Regions from separate parts of the Enterococcus sp. AZ170 genome, predicted to be linked through region 2. Evidence: riboswitches for the same ligand, from Rfam matches in the RefSeq annotation. Region 2 holds a riboswitch; each other region holds the start of a gene.
The links. Region 2 has a riboswitch for magnesium ahead of IGJ55_RS12610 (LCP family protein). Riboswitches for the same ligand answer to the same signal wherever they lie in the genome.

Region 1 (3,217 bases), 610 kb from region 2:
GATAATAGATGATCGCATAGCGATTTAAGTTATCTCAATGCTCAGATATTCAATCTTTTAAGAATCGGACCAATGGAAAAAGAGGTATGCTTATCGGAGTAAGTTTCTGAACTGCCCTAGAAACAAATAGACAATAATAAACTTATCTTCTTTAAAAACAGGGTTCTTTTTACAAAGGTCCTTGATCATCTGACTACTGTCATCCATTTGTTTCCATCTCCTTTAGCGTTATATATCTAATAAATTTAAATAATTCGATTTTCTTATTAGTGTAGATTCTTTTCTCAAATGTTTTTAAGACGACATTTCCGTCATTATAGGCTTGTCCTATACTTTGATATCCAAAATGTTCATAAAAACCCCAAGCCTGCATACGCCCGTTTAGAATTATGATTTGGCACCCCATAAGTTCTGCTACTTTTTCAGCAAATTCAAGTAATTTTTTTCCAATACCAAAGCCTTGATGCACTTCATTAATAGCTACTTGTTTGATTTGCCCTATTGTTCTACTCTTTTTTGAAAGAATTAATGTTCCCACAACATTTCCTTCGATCATAGCTGTCATATGAATATCTTTTTCTTCGTTCAAAGGCAACTCTTTGATCCATTCTTTACCAGCACTAGACTTAAGCAATTCGTTTCTTAATTGGACTCCTGCCCAATAGGCTTCACTATTCCAATTGATAATTTTAACCATCACTGTTTTACCATCTTGATTCCTCCGTTCTTTTAGTTAGTCATTTGATTGATTTCTATAACTTCTGAAAGCTGAGACAACTCAGAAATAATCGTATTGATTGCTAGACTACCATTTCTTGTAGCCTCAATTTCCAAAAACAACCGGACTTTTTTTCCAGCTAAATCTGTACAAGAAAATTTAGTGAATGTTAGACAGTACTTATCTAACAACTGGATAATCTCAGTTCTAAGCATGACTTCACTGCTGTTACTAGCAATAACAGAAAGATAATGAATTGTCTCTGTTTGATCGTCTTCTCTTTGAACTGTATAATCATCTATTTTGAAAGATAAATTTCTCAACAGGATGTTCACTAACATTAAGATAACAGCACAAACTACGCCTTCTGTTACAAATCCAGCACCAATCATACTGCCCACAGCTGCTGAACACCATAATGTTGCTGCGGTATTGATGCCAGTTACGCTAAATCCTTCTCGTAAAATCACTCCCCCGGCAAGAAACCCAATACCACTGACGACTTGAGCCGCAATTCGTGTTGGACTATTGTCATCTTGAATCAGCGATGATAGCGAAACGAACTGACATGAACCAAACGTTACCAAAGTCATCGTTCTCATACCAGCCAACTTTTTTCGCCATTGTCTTTCCGCACCGATGATCATTCCTGCAAAGATACTCGCAACAATATTAATTAAAAATGCATAGGCTTTCTCCTTTCTTCGGTTTGTTTGTTTTCAGCTCGTTACGTCCCTCTCTTCGATCGACAAGTACTGTTCAACATCTGCTCTGCTAATGGCAATCGTTGGGTTTCAGTACGTCGGGCACTTCTCTCTCTTCGATCGACAAGTACTGTTCAACATCTGCTCTGCCAATGGCAATCGCAGTGTTTCACAGCAAAAAACCTTCCGCCAAAAACTCAGCGGAAGGTCATAAATAGGCGTACAAAAAAAAGCCTGCATGATCTAATCGTTGAGTTTTGGCACTATACAACGTAAAAAGCAGAGCTTTTAGCTACCTTATGAAAAGCCTTGTAATCGACAATCCCTGTTCTACCCATTGGCATCTCTCGATGTTTTTGGGCAGTAGCCTATGTTTGTATAGGAGCCTCACCTAACAAATCTATTTAGTTGTCTTACAGAAAGAACTATACCACCATCACAAAACAAATGTCAATGTTTTTTCGTTTATTTTTTGAATAAGCAATGATCGTTTCACTACAAAATCAAAAAATCACTGTCAAAAAATACTTGAATAGTGCGTTTTTAACAGTGATTTTTGATAGATTAATTTTTTTCAACTTTGACTACTGAATTACCAACTACTTGAGGTGGGATCGACATTGTCATGGCAGGTAAACCAACTAAGGTAAATTGAATTTTATCTCCCTTTTTCAAATCATTTTCAGTAATACCATCTGCCAATTGTTCATCTGATACATTTAAGATTACGCCATCATTTTTCATCATACCGATTATTTTTTCTGGATCTTCAATTACTTCAACTTCATTTAAAACCAAACGTAGAGATTTGTCTACCGTCTCGTTTCTCCTAGCATCTTCCATTAAAGTGGCTATAAATACTGATTTTGCTTGTTCTTGTTCCACGTTATGAGATGTTTCATCTGTCACTTGATTTTGTTTACTACTCATAGATGTTTCTTCACTTCCTTTTGCAGAATCATGGTTATTTTTCGTACATGCTCCTAAAGAAATCAATGTAATGATAGTTAGCACTGCTAATGTGATTTTTTTCATAGGATATCCCTCCATTATTGATATCTAATTATAAGCTATATTTTTGATTCCAGTCTAATATCATCCTTAGTTCTCTTAAAAAATAAAAAATGATTGAGACAGAACTCTTCGAGTTACATCTCAACCACATGGCTTCCATAAAAGCTGTAGTAGTCTGACCACCTTTAACCATTTCTCCGGTCATTGCCTGACATCGTAATTTCTTGTGCTAAATAACGAATCCGCTCCATGATTCGACGAGCCTTCAACGGCTCTTGTTCCCCACGCTGAGTCACGGTCAAGTGCTTTTCTAAATCCTTTAAATTTAGATTCGATGAAAAAAAAGTCACTAATTGTTCTTGCATCCGATATTGTAAAATCACACTAAGCACATCATCTCGAATCCAAGACGTCATTGATTCCGCACCTAAATCATCAATCATCAAAACAGGGGACTTTTTAACGGCATCCAATTTTGGGCCTACCATATCTTTGCCGATTGCTTGTTTCATTTCGACAGTAAAGGTTGGAAAATGAACAATCGTTGTAACGAATCCCCGTTCAGCTAAGCTGTTGGCAATTGCACCTAGTAGAAAAGATTTCCCTACACCAAATGTCCCTTGTAAATAAAGTCCTTTATGAAATTCTTTTGGATTAGAAGTGTAATCATTTAGAAATTTCATTGTTTCGGCCATCGCTTGAGCACGACCTTGAGATGCTGTATCAAATCTACTTAGGTTCGCTTCTCGCACATCCTTTGGCATATCCATGGCCCGAACTC
Region 2 (3,217 bases):
ATGTCGGCTTACGTTAAAGAGAGCGAGCAGAAACAAGAATTTTCTTATCTTTGAGCGCTAAAACGCCTCTTCCTAAAGTAGGCATTTTTGAAAAGAGCCCAAGAATAAAATCTGCTGCTCGCTTTTTGATCAATTTAATTGGAAATAGTCAGATGTTGTTAATTTTTCAAAGCGTTCTTGCGAGTCAGCTGCTTCTTCATCATGATCGTAAACTAATACTTTAAAATCAGCTGCTTTAGGAATACGTTCAAAGGTGTCGCTATCAACTAGCAAAATGAGTTGTTGACTAATCCATTCAAGAACCATTTCAATGGCTTGTGGATCTTCCACCCAATCATCGAATAGGTGAAGAGAAGCAAATTGTTGGTCTTCATCCCAATCCTTTGCATTATATTTCATCTCTTGTAATTGTTGGTCAGTGTATCCTTTAGTTGCATAATAGTCAGTTGTGTCTTGCCAAAGCTCAACAGTATTAAGGTATACGTTGATTTCGCCTTCTTCATGAATATTACAAACTAAGGCAAATGCATAGTAGGTTTCATCAGAATGATCGAGTAAAAAGTTATCGATACTATCTGTTAAAAAATTAAAAAAGAATGCTTGTTGTTTTTCTAAAAAATTTTCCATGGTATCCTCCAAGTATCTGTCTTTTAAACATTGAAACAGATAACGCAAAGAATGTCTATCTAAAATTTGAATTTAAAGAGGATAAACGAATTTTTAAGAAAGGGTAAAGATTACTCTTAAAAAAAATTTATTCTTCTAGCCCCCAGCTACGTTGTAGCAATGATAACGGGGTAGCGGACTTATTATCCTAAAGGTTTCAGGTAGAATTTAATTTGACTTTGTGATTGGATACGCTTATAGTTTAAAATGAATTAAATACTTGTTAGGTGAGGCTCCTATATAAACACAGGCTACTGCTCAGAAATGTCGAAAGACTGGCACGGGTAGGACAAAATTCGTCGAATTAAGGCGTGTTTCAAAGTAGCTAAAAGCAATGCTTTTTACGTTATATAGTGCTAAAACTCCACGAAGAGATGATCTAGGTAATTTGTCGATACATGTTGTTTGTCATGTGTTTAAGAGACTGTAATCTAATCCCTTCGCTGAGTTTTCTTGGTGAAGTTTTTTTCTTTTAGTCAAGAAAATAGTTGAGCTAGCCCATCTAACGCTGATGTCTAGAAAGGAATGTACAATGAAAAAATCTGTAAAAATAATGATCATTAGCTTGCTATCGGTTTTGCTAATCGTTGTGAGTGCAGGCTGTTATGCAGCAGTATCATTTCAAACAGCCAAAGAAGAGAGTGAAGCAAAACTACCTACTAAAAACCAAAATTTTACTGGTGACGAACAAACAAGTGATAAGGAATTAACCGTGATGATCGTTGGGAATGATTCTAGAGATGATGATGAAGATCAAGGTCGTTCGGATACCTTGATGGTCGCACATTATGATGGAAAAACGAAGCAACCCAAATTGATTTCAATCATGAGAGATAGCTATGTAACATTTCCCGATGGTGGACAAGACAAGATCAATGCAGCTTATGCATATGGCGGGGCTCAAATGACCAAGGATGTACTAAAAAATAATTTTGATTTACCAATCAATTATTATGTGGTCATGGATTTTAAAGAGTTCAGTGATATTATTGATGAGCTTTATCCTAAGGGTGTCACGATCGAAGCTGAAAAAGATATCAATTTAGATGGTGTGGATATTTTTAAAGGTGAGCAAACATTACATGGTAATAGTTTATTGCAGTATGCGCGTTTTAGGATGGATGAAGAAGGCGATTTCGGCCGTATCAGACGTCAGCAGCAAGTGATGGATGCGCTAGTTGAACAATCAAAGGATTTGATTCCGATTTGGGAATTGCCTCAAGTAGCAGGGAAAATGGTTGGGAAAATCGATACGAATGTACCGACCAGCCTTTTGATCGATTTAGCAAAAGATTTTTTAACTGGCAAGGTTAAACCTTTAAAATCATTATCCGTTCCAGTCGAAGGATCATGGCAATTTAACGATTATACAGATTCTGGCAGCGTGATCGAGTTAGATGAACAGCAAAATGCTGAAGCGATCAAAGCGTTTATGAAAGACAATTAACACATAGCTGGAAAATTAAAATGACCTGTTGACTCTGGAGTAGAATAGAGCAAACAGGTCATTTTTTATTAAAAAATCAACACAAATCAGCGTATGTCTATACGTTTAGGTCAAGCGTATGCTATCCTTTAAGAAAACGTTTTACTTATACAGAAAGAAGGTCTTATTGTGAAAATCGTCATCATTGGGGCTTCTTTTGCAGGAGTGTCGGCCGCTGTGGCAATCAGAAAAAAACACCCTGCAGCTGAAATTCATTTAATTGAAAAGCAAGCAACGATTGGCTATCTACCTGGCGGCATCAATCTTTATTTTAATGAAACGATCGATCCTATTGAAAAAGCGCAATTTATTTCGGAGCAACAACTAGAAGAATGGGGCATTTCTTTACTACTAAGTGCAAAAGTAATTAGCATAGATTCAAAACAACATATTGTTAAATACATGGAAAAAGAAAAAGAATGTGTGATGTCGTTCGATAAATTAATTTTAGCAACAGGTTCTAGTCAATGGGCTCAGAATATTCCGGGGAGTGATTCGGAGAAAGTGTTAAAATATAAATTTTTATCTGGTGTGTTAAAGGCGATTGAGCAATTACAAAACAGTGATAAAGTAGCCGTAATCGGTGGGGGACAAATTGGCGGAGAAGCGGCAGATACGCTTTTAAAGATGGGTAAAGCAGTTCATCTTTTTGAGCGTATGGATTACTTATTGTTTAAATATTTTGATGAAGAAATGATTAGACCGGTCCAAGAAGAAATGACCAACCGCGGTGTCGTGTTTCATTTCGATGAAACTGTTGCAAAGATAACAGATGGAGATGAGGGGCTTATGATCGAAACCAAAAAATCCCAGTTGTTATGTGATAGTGCAATTTTTGCCATGAATGTGCGCCCAGACTTAGCTTATTTGGATGGTCAGATTAAAATGCATACGGATCAGACAGTTTTTGTGGATGAGTACTTACAAACTTCTCATGTGGATATTTTTGCAATAGGCGACTGCATTCAGGTACCTTATAGTCTGTCAGATGAGTCCTTTTATATTCCCTTAGTCAACAATGCAGTTAGGACAGGATTAGTCGTGGCTGAAAATCTAATGCAACCT
Region 3 (3,217 bases), 1.4 Mb from region 2:
CATTCCCAAAGTTAGAACTGATTGTAATTTTAATATATTTCATCATATTACTAAAAACTTTACGTCCCTCAATCACACCGTCTTCTAAAACATTCAAACTTTTTTCCAACAGAATAATTGAACTAGCGTCTTTCGTAATATCAGCTGCTGTATCAACTGAGATTCCTACATCTGCTTTACGAAGTGCTGGTGCATCATTAATTCCATCTCCCATGAAACCGACTGTGTGACCATTTCCTTGCAGTGTTTCAATAATTCGAGACTTTTGCATCGGGTTTAATTTAGCAAATAAATTAGTTTTTTCGACTTCGTCTTTCATTTGTTCATCCGACATATTATCAATATCAGAACCAAGTACGACATGAGACACTTCGATTCCTACATCGCTACAAACTTTCTTAGCAACGATATCATTATCGCCTGTTAAAACTTTTACATTCACACCATGTTCGTGTAAGGACTTGATTGCCGTGATCGCTGATTTTTTCGCTGGGTCCAAAAAGCCCATAAAACCGATCAGCGTCATTCCTTGCTCATCTTCCACACTATAAATGGCTTCACTATGCACGTCTTTTTTCACCGCTACGGCTAAAGCGCGCATACCTTGTTCATTCATACGAATATTGACTTCACGCATTCTTTTTTGTAATTCAGGTGTTAACGGTACGATCTCCCCGTTGATTTCAGCATGTGTACAAACAGCTTCCATCTCTTCTACCGCACCTTTAGTGATCATAAATTGATGACCATCTGCATTGACCACCACCGTTAAACGACGACGAGAAAAGTCAAACGGAATTTCATCTAGTTTTGTCACGGAATGATACGGACTTTGATTCTTATTTTCCTCATAAAAGTTGATTACAGCGATGTCCATCAAATTTTTCCAACCCGTTTGATAATGAGAATTTAGAAAAGCCATATCTAGAACTTGATCATTAAGTTGTCCTAGCGGATCTAAATGTTGAACCAAAACAACTTTGTCTTCTGTAATCGTTCCGGTTTTGTCCGTACAAAGAATATCCATACTCCCTAGATTTTGAATAGAAGGCAACTCTTTCACAATGACTTTATGTTTGGATAAACTTAATGCCCCTTTTGCTAGGTTACTCGTTACAATCATTGGCAACATTTCAGGTGTTAATCCAACAGCGACTGCAATTGCGAAGAAAAACGCTTCGCCCCATTCACCTTTTGTAATGCCGTTGATCAAAAAGACGATTGGAAACAGAATCATCACCATTCTTAGTAAAAATTTACTAACTTTTGTCAAGCCAATATCAAATGATGTTTTTCCACGTTGTGTTGTCGCATTTTTAGCAATATCACCGAAGAATGTATTTTGTCCAGTCTTCAAAATGATTGCTTTACCTTGTCCACTCAATACATCCGTTCCCATAAAAATCAAATCCTGCATATCTAAAGCAGAAACTGATTCTGAATTCTTATCAATACCTGCATCCACAAATTTTTCGACTGGCATTGATTCACCAGTCAAAGAAGATTGATTGATAAAGAGATCCTTTGTCCATATTAGTACGGCATCCGCTGGAATCATATCACCTGTTGCAAGTGTTACAATGTCTCCAGGTACAACTTCGTCCATCGGAATTTCTTTTGTTTGACCCGCACGCGTTACAGCTGTTGTATTTTCGATGAGTTCTTTTAGATTCAGACTTGCTTTTTGGGAACGATACTCTTGAATAAAGGCAATAATAACACTAGCTAAAATCATGATTCCCATCACAAGTGCTGCTTCAAAATCTTTGGTTACAGCTGAAACGACCATTAATAAAGCTAAGACATAAACAAATGGGTCTTTGAATGCTTCTAAAAACATAATAATTGCAGGTGTTGGTTTTTGTGCGGACACTTCATTTGGTCCATATTCTTCTAAACGATTTTTGGCATCTTCTTCTGATAGCCCTTTTTCTGATGTACGAAGTTCCATCATCAATTCACGTTCAGAAAGCATTGCTAATTTTCTTAATTCTTGGTCTTTTGTTGTTTTCTTCATTTCGGTCATTTTTTTATTCATCATTTTCTTTTCCTCCTTTACTTCATCTTATCGAGGAGAGAAAAAATCATTTCATTTCCATCGTTTCTAAGATGAAGGCTACATTTCGTTTGTTTTTGGTCTGACTGGGGTCTTCCATGAGCCTCTTCCTCTCTTTTGGTTTATTTTGGAACGATAGATTTTTTGTTAGGCGGGAATCTTGTTCTCTTGAGTTCTGCTCTTGCTACTGTTTAACATCTGTCTTCTTTCAATCTGCTTGTTTCTTTTTGCGGAACTTCGCTCCCTTTGGTCGCCAAGTACTGTTCATCATCAGCTCTGGCGAAGCCAGTACGTTTTCCTGTTCTTAGACTTTTTGCTTACTAGTTTCTGTTTTCCTTCTGCCTGCTTGTTTCTTTTTGCGGAACTTCGCTCCCTTTGGTCGCCAAGTACTGTTCATCATCAGCTCTGGCGAAGCCAGTCGCTGTGATTCACAGCAAAAACGCACACTCAACAATAGAGTGTGCGTAAAATAGCAACTTAAATAAAAGTTTCTCTATCGTTGAGCTTTAGCACTAAAGGGCGTAGATAATTTCTTATCAGCTACGTTATGAATAACCTTCACGATCATTCCTGTTCAACCAACTAAGAGTCTCTCGATTCTTTCGCGGCAGCAGCATGTGTCCAAATAGGAGCCTCACCTAACAATTATTCAGTTCTGAATCCTTATCTATCATAGTTTATCTTGTTACAATTGTCAAAAGAAAAAGACATAAAATAAAAAGACATCACTTTTACTAACTAGCCAAGCTCTCCTCTTCCTTGAGAGATTTCTATTCTTGAGAAATTTGCTAATTTTAATTCTTCATCGGATAGATTTTCAACAAGATCGTAAACCCGTTACCAAGCTCAAGAAACTGAGCATCTGCCATCTGTTTGGACTCTGAAAATAATATATTCTCAGCTTCATTCACTTTTAATGTCAAAATCAGCTCTGATAGATAGCTTTATATCGGTACCGAGTAGTTTTCTCCAGTTCCTTCATCTGTCACTACAAGAATTGGCATGACTTGAACGTCTGACACTTTTTTTAAAGGGGTAAACACTACAGCTTTGACCTAGATCCTAGTCAGTAAAAATTAGAATAAAGTAGCAATCAAATGATAGTTGTTTTCAATTATTCAACTTCTGTCATATCTTCAATATATTTATATACTTGTTGGC

Region 1: linked by a shared signal. The riboswitch ahead of IGJ55_RS09675 (MgtC/SapB family protein) and the one ahead of IGJ55_RS12610 (LCP family protein) in region 2 are both predicted to bind magnesium.
Region 3: linked by a shared signal. The riboswitch ahead of mgtA (magnesium-translocating P-type ATPase) and the one ahead of IGJ55_RS12610 (LCP family protein) in region 2 are both predicted to bind magnesium.

Annotation. Positions count from the first base shown of each region.
Region 1 is NZ_CP172947.1:2,004,763-2,007,979, forward strand. It holds gene IGJ55_RS09670 (GNAT family N-acetyltransferase) at 200-697, opposite strand; gene IGJ55_RS09675 (MgtC/SapB family protein) at 730-1,395, opposite strand; M-box (ykoK) riboswitch at 1,658-1,828, opposite strand; gene IGJ55_RS09680 (hypothetical protein) at 1,987-2,457, opposite strand; gene dnaI (primosomal protein DnaI) at 2,622-3,217, opposite strand, start outside.
Region 2 is NZ_CP172947.1:2,611,315-2,614,531, reverse strand. It holds gene IGJ55_RS12615 (DUF4303 domain-containing protein) at 130-627, opposite strand; M-box (ykoK) riboswitch at 879-1,048, shown strand; gene IGJ55_RS12610 (LCP family protein) at 1,199-2,113, shown strand; gene IGJ55_RS12605 (FAD-dependent oxidoreductase) at 2,282-3,217, shown strand, end outside.
Region 3 is NZ_CP172947.1:1,224,055-1,227,271, reverse strand. It holds partial or broken gene mgtA (magnesium-translocating P-type ATPase) at 1-2,053, opposite strand, end outside; M-box (ykoK) riboswitch at 2,541-2,709, opposite strand; gene trxB (thioredoxin-disulfide reductase) at 3,171-3,217, opposite strand, start outside.